Regions from separate parts of the Lysinibacillus sp. GbtcB16 genome, predicted to be linked through region 2. Evidence: riboswitches for the same ligand, from Rfam matches in the RefSeq annotation. Region 2 holds a riboswitch; each other region holds the start of a gene.

Region 1 (6,005 bases), on a different contig from region 2:
CCGGCTTTGACCCATTTATACAGTAGCTCAGACGAGACACCTGTCAACGTCACAACCTCTTCGTTTGTTAAATAACGATTATTTTTTCTTAATAAAAAATGATGCAGTTCTGAAAAAATATCCTCTTCTCTCACATCTATCTTTTTTTGAAATAGCAACATAACTAGTCCTCTCCTCGTCACTCAATTCATGCTTTCTTTAACGGTTATAGGTTGTTCATCATATTTATAATTTTCCCAACGATTACGTGCTAGCTTTCGATATTTTGGCGAGACATTCTTATCGGCAATTAATCTAGAAAATCCTTTTTTAGCTTCTGTCATATCACCAAGTCGGAGGCTTAGCTCGGCATGTAAAAATTGAATTCGCTCTCCACCTTCCTGGTTAGATGCAAATGATTTACTGTAAAAATCTCTAGCAGCAAAAAGGTAGCGTTTTTCAGATTCCTCGTCGTTTTTTAAGCGATATAACCAGGCAATTTTTAATGCGAAATTTGCCATCAAAAGCGATTCTTCCATTGATGCGCGAGATACTAGGTAGGCCAGCTTAAAGCTTATAATGGCATCATCGATTGTACGTTCCTGACAGATATTCATAGGTTTCTGTAGCTCTTTAATGTATAGTTCATCTATGAGCTGCATGAAAGGTCCGTATGTCCGCGTCATGGATTTATGGAAAGCAAACCCACAATGTGGGCACACAGCAACTTCATACAGCAAAGGGTTTAGGCCATCATAGACGGGCATGAAATCTGTTTGTTCCTCGATAATTTTATATCGATTTGGGCGTACTTTATACGTTGTAAAATGCTTTTTGCAAAATTTACAATCTACGCTACTTTCATAGTAGTAGATGTTAAATGCCATAAGAATCAACTCCTTTGCATGCTCTAGAATATTATTTCTTTTGTTCTATTTATACGCAATAGATAATCGTTCAATGTATTTAATTCATTATCTATCATTTTAACAATTCTGTGTTCTTTGGTATACTCCTTTAGAATTATTAAATTAAAAATAATCCTTACATTATTAGTTAAATATCATTAGAAATAAGCTTGTAATAGTATTTATCGGTGTACTTAAAGTAAGTTATATAGTTCGAGCAAATTTTGTCGAATTATATACAATTTATTTCATAGACAATTCGAATTGTATAGTTCAAAAGTTTGATGTGAGAGGATGGAGGAAATGACATATAAAATAGTATTTTTTGATGTGGACGGTACTCTGATCAATTATGAGAATGGCGCTGTGGAAGAAAGTACAAGGCAGGCCATTCATCTACTACAGGATAAAGGGATTCATCTAGTGGCTGCGACAGGAAGGCCGTTGTCCATGTGTGAAGGGCTGAAAAGTTTGGGAATTGAAACCTTTATTACGGCAAATGGGGCATATGTGAAGCACAAGGATGTTGTCATACATAAAATTCCGATTGAAAAGGGCATTGTTCAAAATGTTCAAGCTTTTGCACAGCAACAACAGCATTCCTTAACATTTTTTACAGAACAACTTACGATGAATGCTATACAAAATCCGTTAGCGTTAAGCGCGATGCAAGAGACATTGTCTTTACGTGATTTTCCCGTTAGAAATGACAGCATTATAGAAGAAGAGGTTTTTCTTATGTGTCTTTATGCAGATGAGCAGGCTGAAAAAAGATTAGCTTGTCAATTTTCGAATATATTACGGCAACGATGGCATCCTTATATTGTGAATGTCTTACAGCAGGATGTGTCCAAGTCGATAGCTGTAAAGGCTGTACTAGATTATTTTGAAATTAATTTTAAGGATGCAATAGCTTTTGGAGATGGAGAGAATGATATAGATATGCTAGAGCAGGTTGGTCTCGGGGTAGCCATGGGAAATGGGAGCCAAGCTCTAAAAAATGCTGCAGATTTTGTTACAAAGAAATCTATTGAAGGTGGCATAGATTTTGCTTTACGTCAGCTTCACATTATTTTACGACATATTTGCTTGAGCAATTTTACTGTTATGACTGTATAGAAAAGGTGTTAGGTGGTTGGAAAATGGCGCAACATGTGCAATCTCTAATTGAACATTACGGGTATTTTGGCATCATTGTGATCCTAATTGGAGGCATTGTTGGGTTGCCACTTCCTGATGAAGTATTTTTAACTTATGTAGGCTATAGTGTTTATCGAGAAAGTCTTGAACATATCCCAGCGTTAGTAAGCGCCCTGATTGGTGCCATGGGAGGTATTACTTTAAGCTACTATATCGGCCACCGATTTGGCTTACCGCTCTTGCAGAAATATGGGCCAAAGTTTCATATAACTGAGGAAAAAATTGATTTTACTAAAAAAATGTTTACGAAAGTAGGTCCTTTTTTATTAATAGTTGGTTATTTTATTCCAGGTGTACGCCATCTGACAGCTTATATTGCGGCTATTAATAATTATCCCTATAAAAAATTCGCATTCTTTGCTTATACAGGAGCATTTATTTGGACGTTCACATTTATAACATTAGGAAAAGTATTAGGGGAGAAGTGGCGATTCGTCGGTTACTATTTATCCCATTATAGTATTTATGTCATCTTACTGTTTGTCCTTGTCATGTTAATCGTTTATTATCTATTGAAAAAAAGAAACGTACAAAAGTAAAAGTCGGTATGAGTGTACCGACTTTTTGTTATGGCAAAATGGCAAATGATCGAACAGGGAATCCAGATGCTTTTTCAGGCTTAGGTACAATATTAAAAATAATAGCCCCTTTTGGAGGAAGCTTGTCCAAATTAGTCATAAGCTCAATTTGATAGGTGTCTTGATCAAGGACAAAATATTCTCCATCCAATTTGCCGCTTTGACGAAAATCAGTAGCAGAATCGGTATCAAAAGTTTCATGACCAATTGCACTTACTTTACGTTCCTTGAATAAAAATTGTAATGCCTCCAAGCCCCAGCCTGGAAGATGATTATGGCCATCCACATCTTTATTATTGAAGGCTTCTTTATCGGGCCAACGCTTACTCCAATCTGTTCGCAGTGCCACAAAAGTACCTTCTTCTATTTGTCCATGTTGTGCCTCGAATTCTAGAATATCTTGGACACTGAGCGTAAAGTCATGATTACTAGTAGCCTCTTGTGATTTATCAATAACGATAAGCGGGAGAACTAGCTCCTTTAGCTCTAGTTCATCTAGAAAACGAGTATTTCTTACAAAGTGAATAGGTGGGTCAATATGTGTTCCATATTGTCCGGGGAATGTAAATTGCTGTGCGAAAAAACCGTCATCATGCGAGAATAATGTTTCAAATTTAGCATCTTCAAACATGAAAAAATGAGGTGAATGTGGGCCAAAGGTATGTGTCAAATCGACCCATTGTTTTGATTTTAGTAAGTGCAATGCTTGTAAAAGTTCATTAGACATTTAATTTCCTGCTTTCTAAAAGTAATGGTAAATAAAAAAGAGTCCTCTATAGAAGAGGACTCCCTAAATCATACGTGGGTAGTTCGTCTTCTCATCTTTCAGGCTTAGATTTTGCCAAAAGGAATTAGCACCATACTGATTGAGCTGGTTGCTGAGACTTCATCGGGCCGATCCCTCCGTCTCTCTTGATAAGAAATAGAATATAAGAATTTTCAGAAATAACAGTACAAATACTTTAGCATATATTTTTATAGTTAACAACTTTTATAGGATTACATGGTTAAAATTTTTATTTACCAATTTAAAATTAACGTTACTCTACAGCAATCACTATCCATAAGCTGTATTCTAAAATTATCTGGTGTATAGTTGGTTTCGAATTTTGTAGTGATGCCTGTGGATGTAATCAATTTTTCGACCTCTGTTTTATTTGAAAGTTGTGCAGCATTTTTTAAATCATGGGCAAATTGTTGAGAACTATCAATTTTATCCGTAAGTAATTGTGCTTGTTGCATAATCGCCTTTATCCGCGTAGCTGAAGATATTAATTTTTGTGTATCAATAGAGGGAAAGGGACTATTACTGGTCGGCATTGCTAAATGTTGAGAAAAGGGTCTAGCTACAAGGTGATGGGCCGTTGACGGTATTGGGTAATGGTAGGGGTGAACAAAATACGGATAAGGATTATAATACAATTCAATTCCTCCTATCCAAAAGCTGATATCTTATCTTATGTATCATGATCTTTTTAGGTGTTTGGATAAAGATGTTTCTGTACAGGAGTGTACAACATGCTATGCTACACAAACAAAAGAGGAAGCCATAGCAAGCTTCCTTGTTGTTCTTTAGCCAAGAACATTTAAAACATCATCTATTTTTTTGCTATGTGATAGGATTCCATAATTCATCCAAGTTAAAAAATCGACCTCATAAACACAGCTGCTCTTAACTGCACTTAGGTTTTTCCACATGGAAGATTTTAAAATAGTACGCTCTTCATGCTCATAAATGGAGTGCTGCTTGTCGAAGGTGATGAATAAATGATCCGCGTCTAGCTGTAGCAGCTGATCGGAAGTCAGATGAGCTTTACGCTGATTTAGCGGTATTTTCCATACTAATGGGTGAGGCGTTAAGCCTAAGTCACGGTATAGGATTGGCCCTGTATAACCGCATTCAGGGCCGGCATACAGCGTAATGCCAATCGCTGAAATACGAAGAAATGCCACACTTTGCCCGTAAACGGATTTACCGAGAATTTGTCGAGCCTTCTGTACCTTATCCTCGTAATCCAAGATAATATCTTGCATCATAGCTGTTTTTCCTGTTAAGTCAGCAATTTTAAAGAGGGTCGATTGCCAGTCTTCCCCAGGGTGGTCTAGGTGACAGATTGGGGCTAGCTTATTTAAATGAAGACAAGCTTCCCAACGTTCTATACCGGCATCTAACATAATTAAAGTTGGTTTATAGTGAAAGAGACGATCCACTTCTCCGTACTGTACATCGATATCGGGCACATCCTGCAAACCTAAATAGTCTTGTTTCCCCCACTTGGAATGACTAAATTGGGCAATGGGTGTAATACCTAAAGCTACAAAAAAGTCCTCTAAGAACGGTGCGAATACACGTACATTATTACTTTGACTTCGTCTGTATTGTCCTGGGGAAATACCTACATGCTCTTTAAAACGACGGTTGAAATAATATTCGTTATTAAAACCAATGGACTGACTAATTTCAAATACACGATCATTAGTTGTCATTAATAATTGTTTGGCTTTTTCAATACGTATACTATTTAAATAATGAAGAGGAATCTGCCCCGTAATATCTTTAAAAATACGAGAGTAACTCCATCTTGGAACATTTGCAAGTTCTGCTAATTGTTCAACAGTCCAATCCCTACCAAAGTGTTTGTGCAAATATTGAATGGATTGCTCTACAGATTGACGATCATTTTGTAGTATAGGCTTTGGTTGGTTTTGTTCAAAAATAAATAGCATTAATTCTTGGAAACGAACATGCTGCTCAAAAATAGTGTGTTCATCCTTTGCTTGACGACACCGATAAATAGCTTCTAATAGTCTATTGCATTGAGAAAAGGGAAGGAGACGTAGTTCTCTAACACTTGTAAAGAGACTAGTAGGGGCATGGGATTTACTAAGATAAATCGTGTTAAATGTCAATTGGTATAAGCAGAGGGGCTCATTTGCAGTGTGAATTTCGACATGGCAATTAGGTGGAATAATCACACATTTTTCTTTCATAAGGTGGATAGTTTCATGATTTGTCTTAAGTGTTCCGTTACCACTAATAAGGATGAAAAGCGAATAGTATGTATGGCTATATGGCTGCATATCCGCTGGTAGAATAGTATATGAAATAGTTTGTAAATGATAGATTTGTGTTAAAGTACCCATTGTCCATGCACTCCTAAGTAAAGTTTAAATTTGGAAAACAACAGAAAGAAAGCCCCCTAAAGAGCTTTCTTTTGTAAATTATTTCACGAACCATTTTTCAAGATCATCATATTTTCGTAGGTTTGCAGTAATGGCGCCAGACTGCCAATAAGTTCGATCAGCAATATAAACTTGTCCATTTTTTACAGCAGGAACT
Region 2 (6,005 bases):
CATAAATGCCAGCGAAACCTAATTGGTAAATACCGTATGAAATAGATTCCACATTCCGTGTAAATGAACTGTTTAAAAGTAAATAAATTGAATAGCATAGCGCAGCGATTGCTACTAATAAATCTCCTTTATGGAAGGAGAATGAACCTTGCGCCGTTAACACTGTTATACCAATCATCGTACAAATAATTGCAAAGCTGACGGCACTGGAAGGTAATTTTTTATCAATAAAGCTACTGAAAATCGGCACTAATACAACCGTTAGACTTAAAATAAAGCCTGCATTTGAAACTGAAGTGGACTGTAAGCCAAATAAGCTTAATGCGAACACAATGAATAATAAAAATCCTTGGATAGCTGCATATTTTAAAGTCTTACCATTTACCTTAATCATCCGTTTATAAAAAATAAGCCCTGCTACTAAAAATGCGATGATACAACGCAATGCCACCACATTATAAACAGCCAATGTTTCAAGCCCCATGACCATAAAGGTATAAGATAGTCCCCAAAACATTGTGACAATAACCATCAATACATTTGCTTTTCCTTGGATACTCATTATGTTCACCTACCATCTGTGTACTAAAACAGTTTTTATACTAAAAATTACTATATATCTTGTGTTGAGATTAGTAAAACGAATGTTTATAATGATTAGGATTAAAAAAATTCATGTATGTAGAGGTATTGCTGATGAGCTTAGTGAAATATGAGATTTTAACAAAGGTAGCAGAGGTAGCAAGCTTTACAAAAGCAGCAGATGCACTAGGTCTAACTCAGTCTGCTGTCAGTCACGCCGTGTCAAGTTTAGAAAAAGAATTTGGATTTGCGCTCATACATCGAAGTAGAGTGGGTGTCACACTGACAAGTGAGGGGCAAACCATGCTAAGGGCGATGCGTCAGGTTTTAGACGCACAGGAATTATTGCAACAAGAGGCAGCACATATTCATGGAGTAACAAGAGGAAATGTGCGTATTGGCGTTATTTCAAGTATATCTTCCAATTGGATGCCAGAAATTATTAGGATTATGGATAATCAGTTTCCTGGAATACAGGTGGAATTACGCGAGGGTGATTATTATGAAATTGAACAATGGCTACTCAGTGGGGAAATAGAGGCTGGATTTTTAAATGGTCAAAAATCTGAGCAATATCAATATACGGAATTACAGCAGGACCCTTTATTATGTATCGTTTCAGATCAAAGTCCACTATTTAATAAGTCTGAGATCGATATTGTTGATTTAGAAGATATGCCTTTTATTATGACTTCCTATAAAGGGACCAATGATGTCAAAGTTTTGTTGGAACAATATCATGTGAAGCCCAATATTCGCTTTGAGCTTTCAGAGGAGGTCGGCATTGTTTCTATGATTTCTCATCAACTTGGGATTAGTATTTTACCCCAATTGGTCATTCAGACTTTGCCGCCTACCTTAAGAGCGATTCCTCTGAAGCAAGGTGCCTACCGTACGATTGGAATTGCGATGAAGCATAATGCATCACCTGTAACGAAGAAATTTGCGGAAATTTTAAGTGCATGGCTGATGGAACAAAAAAATGCACTATGATGGAATCTATTGAAGCCTATCCTTGCATTACGGTAAAATAGTAGGTGTATATATTTTAGAAAATAGGTGAGTGGATGGGGACATTACAAGGTAAAACCGTACTCATTACAAGTGGGGGAACACTTGAAAAATGGGATCGTGTACGAGGGCATACGAATTTATCAAAAGGGACAATGGGCTGTTATTTAGCGGAGGCGGCACTCGCTGCTGGTGCTAATGTAGTATATATGCATGGTTATTTTGCACAGCTTCCAGTGAATCACGATCAAATGAAATTGATTAAATTTGAAGGTATTGAGGATTTAGGAGAAAAGGTTCGTCATGCTGTCCAACAAGAGCGTGTTGATATCGTTATTATGGCTGCGGCTGGCTCCGATTGGGTCATTGATAAAGTATATGATCAATCAGGCAACTTGATGGAGGGAGCGGGGAAAATGCCTTCAGATGAGCCACCTATTATTCATTTTAAAAAGGCGCCAAAAGTCTTAGGGCAAATTAAGGGCTGGCAACCGAATGTGACGTTAGTAGGGTTTAAGCTAGAAGCGACCGATGATGAGGAGTTTTTATTAGCACGTGCAAGACTGCGAATGGAAACAGCTCATGCTCAATTGATGGTAGCCAATAGCTCTCAATCTTTATATGACGGGGACGAGCCCCATTGGATTGTACCTGCTGATGGACAGCCTATGAAAGTAATGGGCAAGCAAAAAACAGCCGAAGCTTTAATGATATATTTACAACATCTATAAATATGAACTGTGTAGAGAAATATTTCTACACAGTTTTTTCTTGTTTAAAAGAGGTGTATCATTTAATATTTACTTAACGGTAGGTAAAAAAGGAGAATGATGATGGGGAATAAGGAACAAACTTTTCAAAAGATTATAGAAGTCGCTTATGTGATGTTTGCAGAAAAAGGGTTTGAAAAAACAAGTTTAGCCATGATTGCTGCAGAGGTCGGTATATCGAAACCAGCCATTTATTATTATTTTCAATCAAAGGATCAATTAATCACTTACTTATTTGATGAACTGTATAAAGTAATTCAACAGGATGTCGCAGTGGATTATAAAGAACTTTCTCGCGTTAATTTCAAGGAAAAATTACTAGAGTTGGGCTATAAGTCTATTGAGGCGCAGGGCAAGGATCCTTATTTTAATAAAATATTTAACCAATATATACTATTAGCAGCTCGCGATGAAAGCTATAAGAAACAATTAGTAGAGCTAGAAACCAGCTTTTTAACAAGCTTTGTTGAGGTTCTACAATATGGCGTGCGGTTAGGGGTTCTAGAGGATACTCCCAATATAGAAGCAAAGGCACAGATGCTAGCCTTGGTCTATGATAATATCGGTAATTTCATGTTAACAGGTAACCAATTGAACTACAGAGCTATTTGGAAGGAGGCTGTGCATAGCGTTATCCAAGGAGGCGGAGATGGCAAAAAGAGTTGATGATCGGCGCATTGAAGGCCTTGATTTTGCAAGAGCTCTCGCCATGTTTGGTATGTTCATTGTCAATTTTGGAGTCATAACGGGTTCTACAAAGAATGGTTCAACATGGTTGGTGGCCTTACAAAATCTATTTGAGGGGCGTGCCTCGGCCGTATTTGTCATGCTAGCAGGAATAGGAACAGCTTTAATGACTCGTCAGGCTAGAGAGACTAAGGACCCAATACTTCTTCGCAAGAATCGACTTACTTTGTGGAAGAGGTCGCTTTTGTTATTCGTGATAGGGATAGTCCTATATACGGTCGGCTGGACAGGAGATATCTTACATTATTATGGCGTGTATATGTTTGTTGCCGCATGTTTGATTGCCCAATCCAAGAAAATGATGATGTTCATAATCGGTGTCATCCTCATCCTTTCACAATGGCTCCATATTCAATTTAATTACCTTGCTGGGTGGCACCCAACATATGTATTACTTGAGTATCTTGATTTTTGGACACCGGCAGGATTTATAAGAAATTTGTTGTTTAATGGCTATCACCCACTATTTCCCTGGATTTGTTTCTTTCTAATTGGCATGGTAATCGGCTCATTAGATTTAACTAATCGCTCATTACGAAAAATCTTATGGGTGATGGGCTTATTGCTAGTCATAATGACGGAGACTTTTTCAACGCTATTTATTAAGATGACAACGATCCATTTCTTAGATGTAGAGAGTGCATTATATTTATTTGATACGGGACCGATTCCACCGAATATGATGTATGTACTATCTAATTCGGCGTCGGCAATTGTCCTTATCGTGGGCTCCATCTATCTTGTTGAGACATGTAAAAATAAAGTAATTGAAGCTTTGATCTTTACGGGACAATTGTCTTTAACGCATTATGTCGGCCATGTTTTTATTGGGATTGGAATATTAATTGTTTGCCAAAAGTTGGAGAATCAGACGCTTGCTTTTTCCATGCTATATGCCTGCTGTTACTTTGTAGGATGTGTGCTTGTTTCTGTCTGGTGGAGAGCTAAACATCGTCGAGGTCCCCTTGAATTCTTGATGAGGAAATGGAGTTCGTAATAAATTAATGGATTGCCATCTATTTTTCGTTGATTAGGCATAAAATACTTTAGATATAGATAGTTTTCTAATCTAAAATAATCATTACAAAGTATTCAGCTAGGTTTTCTAATATTTTGTATTGACAATCTTATAACAGAATTATAGAATTATTTTCAAGAAACGCAGTACTCTTATCAAGATAGGTGGAGGGACTTGACCCAATGAAGCCTCGGCAACCGAAACATAGGTGCCAATTCCAACAGATGTATCTGAGAGATAGGAGGGGCTATCAATCAGTTTGATGCATTGGCCTCTTTTGTACAACAAGGACGAAAAAGAAGGGGTGTATCGTATGGCTCAGTCGGCAAAGGTAGAAGATAAGAAATTAGAGGCTATTGCAAAGGCCATTCAAAATCTTGAATTTGGTGAAGTGCATATTACGATTCAGGATGGTGTGATTGTTCAAATTAATAGGCTTGAAAAGCAGAGATTTCCTCAGAAGAAATAAAGGATCATTTCAGTTGAACGATGTGGAAAGGCCACCAATAAGCATGGTTTCCGTTGCTTACAAGTGGCCCTTTTTTTATGGCAATTAGCTATAGAAGCTTTTTGGAATCTGACCGATATGACGGCGATGATAGAGAAGCGGCTCCTTTTGAGAGTTTGTAATATCTAGCACTTGCCCAATAAAAATAGTATGATCACCTGCATCTATTTGCTGAAAGGATTTACATTGTAAAATAGCTGCTGTATCATGTAAAATCGGTAGTCCTAAAGAAGAAGTGGACCATTTTGCTTGAGCAAAGCGATCTGGGACTTTACTTGCAAATAATGTACATAATTGCTCTTGATCACTTGCTAAAATATTGACAGCGAATTTTTCCGCACTCATAAAGTAAGGATGAAGCTGAGATTTTTTATCAAGTGACCATAAAATAAGTAGTGGGTCAATGGAAACAGATGCAAAAGAATTGACGGTTAAGCCAATTGGATTCGTTTCATGACATGCTGTAACAACTGTTACACCTGTAGGATAGTTACCTAATGCCAATTTAAAAGCAGCAACATGATCTGTCATTCAAATCACCTCTTTATAGTTAGTAATAAATTAGTTAACGGAGTTAGTAGGTAAATTGCACTTTTTTTCATACCATATAGTAACTCCTTTTCTTAAGTAAATATTAAATCAATTACACATCCAGGTAAAGCTAATGGGGGAAAGAAAGGGGAATTGCCATGACTTTATATTTTGATCATCTGGTACATCAAGTAGAATCACCGGAAAATATAAAGGTTTTCTTCAATAAACGAAATGTCCATACAGTGAACGGTGGTCAACACACAATGTGGGGGACTTACAATACACTAAGTTATTTTGGCTTAAGCTATATTGAACAAATCGCTATTTATGATCGTGATTTATTTGAGCAAGCAGCCCTGTACCCATATTCCCTACATTATACGTTTAAACGTGATCATGAGCGCCAAGGATTTTCACGAATTGCCTTACGCACCAAAAATATTGAAGACGAGGGTCAACGATTGCGTGCATTGGGCTATGAAGTATATGGTCCCGATGCTTGTAGCCGCACAAGACCGGACGGCACGATAATCGAATGGAAGCTATTGCATTTTGGCAGACCCGGCCTTTCAGTGGATTTTCCATTCTTAATTGAATGGGCAGATGGAGATGAGGAGCGTTTGTCTCAATTAAAGGCTAGTGGCGCGATTGATGAAAAACAAGCCATTACAATGGAATCCATTCAGTTTTTTGTCAAGGATGTGATGGAAACGGTGCAGCTTTGGCAGAAGGTATTGCAACTACCCGAGTTTGAGCAGCATGAGCAGTTTATGTCTCTACAGCTACCGAATATGCGCTTGGATTTTTATGAGGAAGCCTCAGCATCTAGCATGAC
Region 3 (6,005 bases), on a different contig from region 2:
GAATCCATAAGGCTTTGTTGAGGCAGCATCGATAACTTCCCAAATATCAATATTCATTTTATAGCAAATTTGACTTAGTTCATTGACAAGAGCGATATTGATTTGGCGAAACGTATTTTCCAGCAATTTCTCCATTTCGGCAACTTTCGGACTTGTTACCGTATATACACTAGTATGAATGACTGTTTCATAAAAAACCTTTGAAACTTCCAAGCATGTGGAAGTAACACCGCCAACAACTTTGGGTGTATTAGCAACTGAAAAATTACTATTACCAGGATCCACTCGTTCTGGTGAATAGGCTAAAAATAAATCTTGACCAACCGCAAAGCCATGTTTTTGCAAGATAGGCTGAACAACTTCCTCTGTTGTCCCAGGATAGGTCGTGCTTTCAAGAATGACTAGTGCATTTGCATTAATATGGCACCCTATATCGTGAGCTGCTTCTTCTATATAGGAAATATCAGGAGTACCATCCTCCATTGTAGGGGTTGGCACACAAATGATGACAACATCAACAGAAGCAAGTTTGGAAAAATCATTGGTTGCTTCAAATTGACGTTCCTTCAATAGTAACTGTATATTTTCTTTCGGGATATCAGCTATATAGCTTTCACCGTTTTGCAACAGGGCGATTTTTTCTTGATTTTTATCAAAGCCTAAAACATGAAAACCTTTTTGAACAATTTCAATGGCAAATGGTAGACCTACATAGCCGAGGCCAATTACCCCAATTGTCGCTTTTTTTGTTTGAATTTTATTTAATAAAGCTGAGCTCATTGATTTCGTGTTTATCGTCATAACAATAACTCCTTTGGCTAAACTTTCATGTAATTTTTATCGCCATTTTTTCGTTATCTATTCATCTACTTATATATGCCGAGTATTCTGCAACGTAATAGGCCATTTCTCATTGCCATTTTCACCAAACCCCTTTCATCTCCACATACTTAAGTATGATTTTTTTAGTCAAAATAGATGAATAAAATCTAAATTCACAAAAAAACTTTTCTAACAATTATATAGTACTACTTGCAACTAAACAATTTCTAAATAAATCCTTCATTCACGATAAAACGCCTACTTTATTAGTATTTAGAACAAAAAAGTTCATTATTTATTCAGATATTTAGTAAATATATTCAGAGTCGCTTTATTAGTGTAGATGAAAAAGTTGCTAAGCGACACTGAAGAATGTTAATAAATAAAAAATTAACATTTTTTCCTTTTTTGAACTCTAAAAAATCCCTCCAGAATTGGTTTTCACCGATACTGGAGGGATCATCCTTTGAAACACGTAGAATAGACATTACATGAGCTGTTGTAACTATTTTTATAGCCATTTTTATTTCCTCGGAAATCGACAACTTGTAGATAGTCACTATTCGAAAGCTGTCAAAATTCACTTAAACACAGCTTCAAAAGAAAAAGAGTACGTAAGTAATTCACTACTTACGTACTCTTTTATTTAAATTATTGAACAGGTACTACTGCACCTTTCCATTCTTCTAAAATAAAGTCTTGGATTTCTTTAGACGTTAATACTTCTAATAATGTTTTAATTTCTGGTCTTGATTCATCCCCCGCACGTACTGCGATGATGTTTACGTATGGTGACTCTTTATCTTCAAGAGAAATCGCATCTTCGATTGGGTTTAAGCCATTATCAATAGCAAAGTTAGAGTTGATCAGTACTGCGTCCCCTTCGTCGTTTTCGTACATTTGTACAAGCATTTCTGGTGCTGTATTCGCATCGAATTTAAAGTTTTTAAGATTTTCATCTATATCTTTAATTTCTGCTGCTGTTTTATCAATACCCTCTTTTAATTTAATTAAGCCCTTAGCTTCTAATAATGACAGCATACGACCGTGATCTGATACCGAATTAGAAAGTAAGATTGTTGCACCTTCAGGAAGTTCTTCTAAAGATTTATATTTTTTAGAGTAAATACCGATTGGCTCAATATGAACACCACCAGCATTGACGAAGTCATAGCCATTGTCTTTAATTTGTAACTCTAAATACGGAATATGTTGGAAGTAATTTGCATCCAACTCTTTTGATTCTAAATCTTGGTTTGGTAGCACATAGTCTGTATATGTTTCTATTTCAAGGTCAATACCTTTCTCAGCTAAGATCGGTTTTGCTTTATCCAAAATTACGGCATGTGGTGTATTAGAAGCTCCCACTTTTAATGTAACGTTTTCTTTACTATCTGTTTTATCACCAGATGCTGAATTTGCATCCTCTTTTTTATCAGTACCGCAAGCTGCTAAAGCTAGTACAAGTATTGATAAAAATAATCCTGTTAATAACTTTTTCATTTATGACACTCCCTTTATTTTGATGAAAATATGTTAGCGGCAAGAACCGGAATAACCTCAGTTTTATTAACGTTTATCAATTTTTTCTGTAATGAAATCACCAATCCATTGGATAATAAAGACTACTACTAAGATCAAAATAGTTGCCATTAATGTCACATCTTGGCGATTTCGTTGGAACCCGTCTAGGAAGGCTAAATTTCCAAGACCTCCTGCACCGATTATCCCTGCCATTGCTGTATAACCAACAAGTGCTACAGCCGTAACCGTAATACCAGAAATTAATGCTGGTAATGATTCAGGGATTAGAACTTTCCAGATAATTGTGGATGTTTTTGCCCCCATTGAACGAGCTGCTTCAATGACACCTTTATCAATCTCACGTAACGCAATTAATACCATACGTGCATAGAATGGAGCCGCACCGATAATTAAAGCAGGTAAAGCAGCATTAGCTCCACGGATTGTACCTAGTAAAAACTTAGTGAATGGAATTAATAAAATAATTAACACGATAAATGGGATAGAGCGGAAAATGTTAACGAGTGACCCTGTTAAAAAGCTAACAATTTTATTAGCCCATAACTGATTGGGACTTGTTAAAAATAGGACAATCCCAATGGCTAACCCTAGAATAAATGTAATAACTGTAGAAATGGCTGTCATATATAATGTTTCATACGTAGCCTGCCACATGCTATCCCAGTCTACATTCGGAAAGAGATTAGTTAGCATCTGCAATCACCTCCGTTTGTACTTCCACTGTATTTAAATAGCTTAGGGCTTCAGTCACATTTGCTTTCGACCCATCAATTTGCACGATGAGCGTACCATATGCTCCATTTTTCGTTTGTGAAATATTCCCGTGTACAATGCTTACTTCCACATCGAATTGCTTTACAAGATGTGAAATAACAGGCTGTTCGGTTTTTTCACCAACAAAAATCAGTTTGACCAGTTGTCCCGTTGGGTAATTTGCTTTGATTTGTTCTACTGTATCTTGTGTTTCCTTTGTATTTGTAATTTGGGCTACAAATTTCTTAGTAATGGCCGCCTGAGGTGCCTGGAAAACCTGCAATACTTCCCCACGCTCTACAATTTCGCCTGCCTCCATCACGGCTACACGATGACAAATCTTGCGAATGACATGCATTTCATGCGTAATGAGGACAATCGTTAACCCTAAACGTTCATTAATATCTACCAGTAAATCAAGAATGGCATCTGTTGTTTCAGGGTCTAGTGCAGATGTTGCCTCATCACATAGTAAAACCTCTGGGTTATTTGCTAATGCACGTGCAATCCCTACACGTTGCTTTTGTCCACCAGACAGTTGCGATGGATATGCTTGATCGCGACCTTCTAAGCCAACAAGTGCTATCAATTCCTTCACCCGCGCCTCCCGTTGAGCTTTTGATACACCTGCAATTTCTAATGGGAAGGCAATATTTTCTGCAACTGTTCGTGACCAAAGTAGGTTAAAATGTTGAAAAATCATACTAACCTTTTGTCTAGCTGCTCTAAGTTTTTGACCCTTAATCGAAGAAAATTCTTGATTGTTCACCGTTACTGTTCCTGCTGTTGGTTTCTCTAAACCATTAAGTAAACGAATCATCGTACTTTTACCAGCGCCACTATAGCCGATAATGCCAAAAATTTCACCCTTATTAATAGTAAGGTTAACATCTTTGACTGCCGTTAATTCGCCATTTGCTGTTTTGTATTTCTTCGTTATATTTTGAAGCTGTATCATAGCGAATACTCCTTTTCTTATATAAAAAAACCCCTCTACTTATAGACAAGTAGAAGGGGTCACGTATTATACGTTGAACCGTTCTCTCATCTTTCAAAGAAAAATCTTTGGGTGATTTGGCACCTTTTCACTATGTGATGGTTGCCGGGCTTCATAGGGCACTTCCCTCCGCCGCTCTTCATAAGAGTTCGATATATTTAATGTTTTAGTAATATATTTGTTACTTTACCACGCTAATAAAGTTCAGTCAATTGATTTTTTTAACAATTCGTACAAAAATGGTACGGATTGAAAAGCATAAATCTTTTCTATCACTTTGCCGCCATCACAAACAAGTAAACAAGGAACGCTTTCAATTTGATGTTCAATAGCAATTTGCTCCAAAAAATTAATATTTGCTTTCCCTAATTTTAAGTGAGGTAATAGTTGTTCTACAATTGACATCATTTTCGATGCCACTGCACAAGTACCACACATCGGTGTATATAAATAAAACGCAGCTTTTTCTCCCGACTGTAATGTCGTTTCCCACTGCTCTTTTGACCATTCTTCCATTCATCTCACGCAACCTTACAAAATATATTCATTATGGATTGAAAAATGTGCACGCAGTAAAATTGTCGCTAACACTTTTCGTGGTGTCGTTTCTACTTCCTTATAGGTTGGCATTGTACGTAAATGCTCTGCTTCAGGATAATGTCTGTCCATTAATGCACGTAGCTTATCGCCTGAAGTATCGGCATCAAAAAAAGTGAATAGCTCACAGCCCTCATAAGGATCGAGTAGCTCTTCTAATTGATGCACTCCAATTGTTCCATTCGTACATAGTATTGTAACATTCTCGTTCAAAATTGGCTCAATTTGTAGCTTATCTGAGCGTCCTTCTACTATCAAGCATTTCCCATCGAACATTACGCCACCTCCATTTAGACATACCCACTTATACATTATTATATAATAAAAAACGCCGGTAGTTTCCGACGTTTTTTGATTATGGCTTGTCTTATTCTGCAGTCATCTCTTCGTATTGTTCTGCTGTCATAAGTTTATCAACTTCTGATGCATCAGCAGGCTCTACGACGATCATCCATGCTTTTTCATATGGTGATTCATTTACGAATTCTGGGCTATCTTCTAAATCTGCATTTACTTCCACTACAGTACCTGAGATTGGTGCATATAATTCAGAAACAGTTTTTACTGATTCTACGCTACCGAATGGATCATCTGTTTTGATTTCATCGCCAACTTGTGGAAGTTCAACGAAAACGATATCTCCTAATTCAGATTGTGCGAAGTGCGTAATACCAATACGTACTTTTCCATCTTCTACTTTTACCCATTCATGCTCTTCAGAGTAACGTAAGTCTTTCGGTGTGCTCATGCAAAAAACCCCTCCATAATTATGTAATATATTCACTTTCAGTGTGCCATACTTCTCCTATAAAAACAAGGATAAAAACGGTTATAACCAAGCTTGCTCAAAATCGGATTCTTTAAACCCTAAAGTTACTTTTTTTCCATCTGTTACGATGGGACGTTTTATTAACATACCATCCGTAGCAAGTAGCTCAAGCTGTTCTTCCTCAGTCATATCAGCTAGCTTGTCCTTCAAACCAAGGTCACGATACTTCATACCAGAAGTATTAAAAAACTTCTTCAAAGGTAGTTCACTTGCTTGCCATAAAGCTGTTATTTCATCCTTTGTTGGTGGCTGCTCTACGATATGTACCTCTTCATAGGAAACGTCATGATCATTTAACCACTTTTGTGCTTTTTTACATGTTGTACATTTTGGATAATGGAAAAATTGAATCGTCATAAAAATGCTCCTCTGCTGTCTTTTTCTGTAGTATACCATCATAATCATTTAGAATGGTGGAACTTCGCTCATTTTCGTAAGTCTATCCATTGGTTCTGTATTTTT
Region 4 (6,005 bases), 930 kb from region 2:
CCAGGTTTTAAATAGGTATAAACCTTTTTGCATAGTGCTTCAAAGTTTTGTAAATAGTGAATAGCTAAGGAACTTAATACAACATCAAATTGAGAAGCGGAAAACTGAATGTCCTCAATCGGTATTTTCAAATAGGAAATAAAAGGATCATCCGTTTTTTCCTGAGCTTTTTCCAGCATTTTTTCAGATATATCTACACCAATCACTGATTTTGCCTGTTGTGCGCGCGCATATCGACAATGCCACCCGAAGCCACATCCTAAATCAAGCACGTGTTTATTTTTCAAATCAGGTAAAAGTGTTTTTAATACATGCCACTCTCCTGCAGCGTCCAGCCCTTGAACAGAACGTGGCATTTTTTCGTAAGCAGAAAAGAATTGCATATCATCATATTTATTTTGCTTCATCGTTTAAACATCTCCTATAGATTAAAATAGCCTCCTACATACGCTTGGTTACCTAGGAGGCTAGCTATCTTCTTCTAACCATGGTTTTCACCCCTATAATTGCTTTTCAAAACCATTCAAGAATACATAAAAAGTAAAGTACAAAAAGAGTAATCCTGAAATAAACGAAACTATTTGCATAAGCCTTTTCCCCATTATTTTACCACCGATGCTATTTAAATATGAAAGGATTAAAACGGTAATAAATCCGAAGAAGAAGGGAAGTAAGCTTTCAATAGCTCAATGTCCAGTTGTACCTACTATACTTCCACCAACCGTTGCGAACCAAACGATTGCAGTCAGTGCAGAAACTACTAGCCAAACACCAATCGGTTGATGTCTAGTGGTGGATTTTCTGAGTGAACTGAATTTGACAGATGATTGTTTTAATGGGTATTATTGGATTTTGAAAGTTGTATCTATCAATATTGAAATGGTGATAGCTTTAAAGGTCACTATGGAGGATAAAAAGAAAATGAATCAATCAAAAAAATTAATCGGTCTTATAGTCATTGTGTTTTTTTGTGCATTTGTTAGTTTTACCCTGTATAGATGGGTTCGTTTCGGAATAATTGATGGGGGTTCTATAATAATTAGCTTTATTTCCTTATCCTTTTTATTCAATTGGCTGAATTCGGGTAACCATAACGGTATTAAAGAAGATAAAGATGAACTAGATAAACATATTGAAGCACACAGTGCCAAGATTGGCTATTATGCTTTAATGATCGTAGCTTGTTTAATTTTATTTGTATCAGAGGGTGTATCCAATTTAAATGACATGAAAAATTATCCCTTGATTTTAGTTGTTGGGCTTGCATTTGTCATCGCACCCATCATAGAATTTTTTTATTCTAAAAAGGTTAGATACTGTTAGTATCGTTCAAGCAAAAAGGGGGAATCGTTTTGTTAAAAACAGTACAAATTATTTTATCAATAATAGGCATCACGCTTTCCATTTACGGATTTATGACACATGATTATCGGTTAAACTTTTTAATGATCCTTTTTCTAGGTTTATTTATGTTAACATTAGGAATTAATGAATTTCGGAGAGAGAGAAAATTATATGGTTGGTTTTTAGTCGGGGCATTTATATTTTCGGTCTATGTGTCCATTCAAAGCTTCATATTCGTATAAAAAGTTGAATTTCGCACTTGATGATAGTGCTGTAAATTTTTCACAATTAAAAACATGTTGCAATTATGGATGTTTTATTTTAGTATTTTAATATTGTGTCAAAAATATAATATTTTTTCTTCTTATCAAGAGAGATGGAGGGACTGGCCCGATGAAATCTCGGCAGCGGAACTATTAAGTTACTGTGCCAAATCCAGCAAGCAATGTTCTTGATAGATAAGAGGAGCGTTTTAACTATAAGGCCTCTTCTTGTTATTTCAAGATGAGGTCTTTTTTATGGTGAAAAAATAAAAAATATGGCTAATTTTTAATTTTTGGAGGTAGACAATGAAGAAAGAGAATCCATGGGCGCTAATCCCATTTGTTATTTTTATGATTTTATTTATTGGTTCAGGGATTATAATGGGTGATTTTTATGCCTTTCCTGTCATTGTAGCCATCAGCATTTCGGGTGCTGTAGCTCTAGCCATGAATCGAAAAGAATCGTTTTCCCGAAAGGTTGATATTTTTTGCCAAGGTGCTGGAAATTTAAATGTCATGCTGATGGTTATTATTTTTCTATTAGCAGGGGCATTTTCAGAGGTAGCGAAGGGGATGGGGGCTGTAGATTCCACTGTTAACTTTGCTTTATCGGTTATACCGCAAAACCTGCTTGTCGTAGGCCTATTCATCATTGCCTGCTTCATCTCTCTATCCATGGGCACATCAGTGGGGACGATTGTTGCGCTGGCGCCAATTGGAGTTGGGATAAGTGATCTTACGGAGCTACCTATTGCTTTAGTGATGGCAGCGGTTGTAGGCGGTTCGATGTTTGGTGATAATTTATCTTTTATTTCAGATACTACTATTACCGCCGTTCGTTCACAAGGCGCGCAAATGAAGGATAAATTTAAGGTCAATTTTTGGATTGTATTGCCGGCAGCTTTTCTTACAAGTATTATTTTAGGGTTTATGACATCCGGGGGGACAGCCCAAGTAGAGCATCTAAGCTATAATTGGATAAAAATTATTCCCTATGTTTTAGTTATTATTTTAGCGTTATCTGGAATGAATGTTTTCCTCGTTCTTGCATTAGGGATTGTTCTCGCCGGTGCTGTTGGCTTAGCAGATGGCAGCTATCACATAATGAGCCTTATACAAAAGATTGGTGAAGGAATGGAAGGGATGTATGAAATCGCCTTTCTGGCTATATTAATAGCTGGAATGGTGGAGGTTATTAAATTTAATGGGGGAATTGACTTTTTACTCCGTCTTGTAACGAGCAGGATTAAATCGCAGAAGGGTGCTGAATTTGGTATAGCTGGTCTTGTGGGTCTAACTAATTTATCTACGGCCAATAATACAATTGCTATTCTAATTGCGGGGCCGCTTGCCAAAAATATTGCTGACCAGTATGAGATTGAGCCGAGAAAGTCCGCAAGTATTTTAGATATTTTCTCCTGTACAGTCCAAGGTCTTCTACCATACGGAGCCCAATTCCTTGTAGCCGCAAGTGTAGCCAAAATTTCGCCAGTGAGTATCTTGCCGTACTCTTTCTACCCAATTCTTATTGGTATTTGTGGTATGATAGCGATATTCATTGGGTATCCGAAAAAAAAGAAAGCCTAAACTTTACATTCAGACAGTAGACAAAAGCCATCGAGTAGTTTGATATGCTCCCTATTAGGTAGACAGATTAAAAAATAAAATCTGTTTATCTAAGGGGAGCATTTTTTGTGGTGCAGTTAATATCTACCCCTAATTGGAACGAAGGGCGGGAAGCAGTTGGACCCCGCTCATGAAAAGCGCCCACCCATAGTGGAAATGAACGGCTTTACTTTATTTTAAAGTTAATAAATTTCAATAAGAACCAAACAATAAACGCTAATGGTATTAGGTAAAAAAATAATAGTAGAAAAATAGGGAAGCAGTCTACTTTTTTTAGGGGGTAGGGGGATAGTTCATTCAAAAAGGGGAGCCCCTTACAGTCGAAAATAAAAGAGCCCAGTTGCTCTATTAATGGGAGCCTGGGCTTTGCTTAAGTATTTTGAACGAGCTGTCACTTTCTTGCCTGAATTAAAGTAAACCAATCGTTGTCGTTGAACTTGCCAGAAACATTGTATATGGGCTGATAGAAGCCTTTTGTATCATACATATACGATAGCTCAATCGATTCAATCTCAATTTGGTCTCCTTTTTTTATAATTAGGTCTTCCTCCTGTACGAGTGCGTTATACTTTATTTGAGGGAAATCGCCATCCTTTATTCGTTCATATATTTCTGCAGGAGACAGTATGTTTACCTCTCGAATAAATTGATTTTCATGAAGACTGTAGGTTAATGAATAAATGTGACCATCCGGTTTCAGGCCAAGACTGACATCTCCAGTCCAGTAATCTTTAGTTACATCAGGACGGTCTGGTAAGGTCCATTCAAATTCACCATTCTCCTGTACAGTTAATTCTGCATCTTGAGGTAGTATAGAAAGTTCATCCATCAATGACTTCGCCTTTTCTTCTTGCTCTACAGCTGAAGTTTGCTCCGGTGTATAATTATTCTCGGTTAACCACCATTGTCCCTCTGAATGATTGGTAACCAATGTATACGCGATCCCATTTCGATCTTCCACTAGCGTTTCGTCATTGTCCTTGGCATCAGATGCATTCATCTCTGATAATCCTAGTTTCTGTTGTAATAGGTCTTTTACGTCACCTTCTTGAATGATTTTCTTATAGACAGGAGCAACAATGGGTGCTGCGCTTAATTCCAATGATGTGGATACATGAACCTCTGACATTTTTGATTTTGTATATGCGTTTATTGCTAGATGACCAAACTCCTGTTGGGCGTAGACCATGTTCATAACGATAAAGATTAAGCCCATCAATAGAGGTATGGCAAGATTTCCAATCAGAGTTTTCATCTTTACCTTTTTGTTATGGGCAATAGAAGCGACAAGTTTGTATAATTGGTAGCCAATAATACCGCCAAGTGAGTTATTGATTAAATCATCAAGCTCAAAAATCCCTGCTCCTGAAAGTGCCTGATACGTTTCGATGGAGGCTGTTGCACCTACAACTACTAGAAGAAGCCACTTAAACTCTTTACATTTAGCCATAAGTAAAGGTAGAAATATTCCTAATGGCACAAACATTAATATATTAAATAGACAATTTTGAAGATCACGTAAAGAGTATTTTTTCCACGCGTCTATATAACCACTGAATGGCTGAAGGTTCAACTGCATGAAATGTGAAGTGCCACGACCAATCACTGTTAGCTCCAAAACAAAGACAATATATCCGATAAAAATTGCGCCAAGCAGAAGCTTCTTTACAGGAATTTGTTTTTGTTGATCGGATCGCCGTCTTTGATAATAAAAGAAATAAAGTCCAATCAGTAAAAATTCAAGGCCAATAATTATGATGACGGGCAGCATCAAAATTTTGATGTTGCTCATGATTTCAGTAATTCCCAAGGTGTGATGCTCCTTTTTCTGATGATGATTTTCAAATGCTATATGCCAGATGAGAGAATTCTCAGTAATGTCGACCTTCATTATTGTAAATGGAAATTATTAATAATTAGAGAGAATATTTATGAAGATTTCTTAAGAAAAGGGAAAGCCCAAGCACGTAATTATTTTGTGCTTGGGCAGTTAACTTGTTCGTATAATTAGACAATAAATTGGATTGTTCATGAGGATTTAGATCACTCTTTAATGTATAAATAAAAATACAATAATAGGGATTATTAATGAGGGCAGAAGATTTAAGGTATTGCATTTTTTTATGCCTAAAATACTTAAACCGGATGCTAATATCAATATACCTCCTATAATCGTCAATTCATTTAGAAGATCATTATTGATGGAATTCTCCATTAAACTAGCTATTAAATAAATGGAACCTTGCCATAGAAATAATACAATACCTGCAACAGCTATCCCAATACCAAATGTAGTGGCTAAAACAATCGAAGTAATTCCATCCAATATGCCGTTCGTGAGCAGATATGTATAATCTTGCTTTAATGCAGCCTCTATAGGACCTAATATAGATAATGACCCAATACAAAATAATAAAATCGCAGTCGATAATCCTTCAGCTAAATTCCCCTTAGAGTATTTATTCACTAAAGCATTAAATTTCGATTCTAAATTAAGTTTTTGACCTAATAATCCGCCTATAGCTAGACTGACAATAAAAAGTACCGGATATTTACTGGAAGGTAAATGTTGAACTAGAGCATTTATTCCTAATCCCATCGCTGCTAATCCCATGGCCTGCATGAGGATTTGATGGTATTCATCTTTTATCCCATTTTTAAAAATACTTCCAATGATGCTTCCGACTATAATCATCATTGTATTAAATATCGTTCCTAGCATAATTCATTCTCCTTAAAAAATTGTCCTTACGTAAAAAAATAAACCCTCCG

What was found. A riboswitch is a leader RNA that binds a small molecule or an ion and turns the genes downstream of it on or off. The one in region 2 is predicted to bind S-adenosylmethionine.
Region 1: another riboswitch for S-adenosylmethionine. It lies ahead of KVT27_RS20540 (cyclase family protein); the one in region 2 lies ahead of KVT27_RS05210 (YezD family protein).
Region 3: another riboswitch for S-adenosylmethionine. It lies ahead of KVT27_RS15580 (methionine ABC transporter ATP-binding protein); the one in region 2 lies ahead of KVT27_RS05210 (YezD family protein).
Region 4: another riboswitch for S-adenosylmethionine. It lies ahead of KVT27_RS10225 (Na+/H+ antiporter NhaC family protein); the one in region 2 lies ahead of KVT27_RS05210 (YezD family protein).

The regions. Positions count from the first base shown of each region.
Region 1 covers NZ_JAGXJV010000010.1:2,762-8,766, forward strand. Annotated here, with positions in the region: gene KVT27_RS20520 (hypothetical protein) at 1-161, opposite strand, end outside; gene KVT27_RS20525 (DUF2225 domain-containing protein) at 183-866, opposite strand; gene KVT27_RS20530 (Cof-type HAD-IIB family hydrolase) at 1,191-2,006, shown strand; gene KVT27_RS20535 (DedA family protein) at 2,030-2,626, shown strand; gene KVT27_RS20540 (cyclase family protein) at 2,655-3,392, opposite strand; SAM riboswitch class I at 3,481-3,587, opposite strand; gene KVT27_RS20545 (YuzC family spore coat inner layer protein) at 3,686-4,087, opposite strand; gene KVT27_RS20550 (helix-turn-helix domain-containing protein) at 4,238-5,809, opposite strand; gene KVT27_RS20555 (ABC transporter substrate-binding protein) at 5,888-6,005, opposite strand, start outside.
Region 2 covers NZ_JAGXJV010000001.1:1,075,905-1,081,909, forward strand. Annotated here, with positions in the region: gene KVT27_RS05185 (DMT family transporter) at 1-562, opposite strand, end outside; gene KVT27_RS05190 (LysR family transcriptional regulator) at 697-1,575, shown strand; gene KVT27_RS05195 (phosphopantothenoylcysteine decarboxylase domain-containing protein) at 1,650-2,324, shown strand; gene KVT27_RS05200 (TetR/AcrR family transcriptional regulator) at 2,427-3,029, shown strand; gene KVT27_RS05205 (DUF418 domain-containing protein) at 3,013-4,107, shown strand; SAM riboswitch class I at 4,278-4,372, shown strand; gene KVT27_RS05210 (YezD family protein) at 4,442-4,597, shown strand; gene KVT27_RS05215 (flavin reductase family protein) at 4,682-5,167, opposite strand; gene KVT27_RS05220 (VOC family protein) at 5,326-6,005, shown strand, end outside.
Region 3 covers NZ_JAGXJV010000003.1:134,127-140,131, reverse strand. Annotated here, with positions in the region: gene KVT27_RS15595 (nucleotide sugar dehydrogenase) at 1-801, opposite strand, end outside; gene KVT27_RS15590 (MetQ/NlpA family ABC transporter substrate-binding protein) at 1,474-2,325, opposite strand; gene KVT27_RS15585 (methionine ABC transporter permease) at 2,392-3,060, opposite strand; gene KVT27_RS15580 (methionine ABC transporter ATP-binding protein) at 3,050-4,078, opposite strand; SAM riboswitch class I at 4,162-4,265, opposite strand; gene KVT27_RS15575 (thioredoxin family protein) at 4,322-4,633, opposite strand; gene KVT27_RS15570 (toprim domain-containing protein) at 4,649-4,990, opposite strand; gene gcvH (glycine cleavage system protein GcvH) at 5,082-5,462, opposite strand; gene KVT27_RS15560 (arsenate reductase family protein) at 5,544-5,900, opposite strand.
Region 4 covers NZ_JAGXJV010000001.1:2,007,646-2,013,650, reverse strand. Annotated here, with positions in the region: gene KVT27_RS10245 (class I SAM-dependent methyltransferase) at 1-407, opposite strand, end outside; gene KVT27_RS10240 (hypothetical protein) at 616-783, shown strand; gene KVT27_RS10235 (hypothetical protein) at 790-1,323, shown strand; gene KVT27_RS10230 (DUF3953 domain-containing protein) at 1,353-1,586, shown strand; SAM riboswitch class I at 1,706-1,809, shown strand; gene KVT27_RS10225 (Na+/H+ antiporter NhaC family protein) at 1,914-3,194, shown strand; gene KVT27_RS10220 (VanZ family protein) at 3,625-5,025, opposite strand; gene KVT27_RS10215 (DUF554 domain-containing protein) at 5,284-5,955, opposite strand.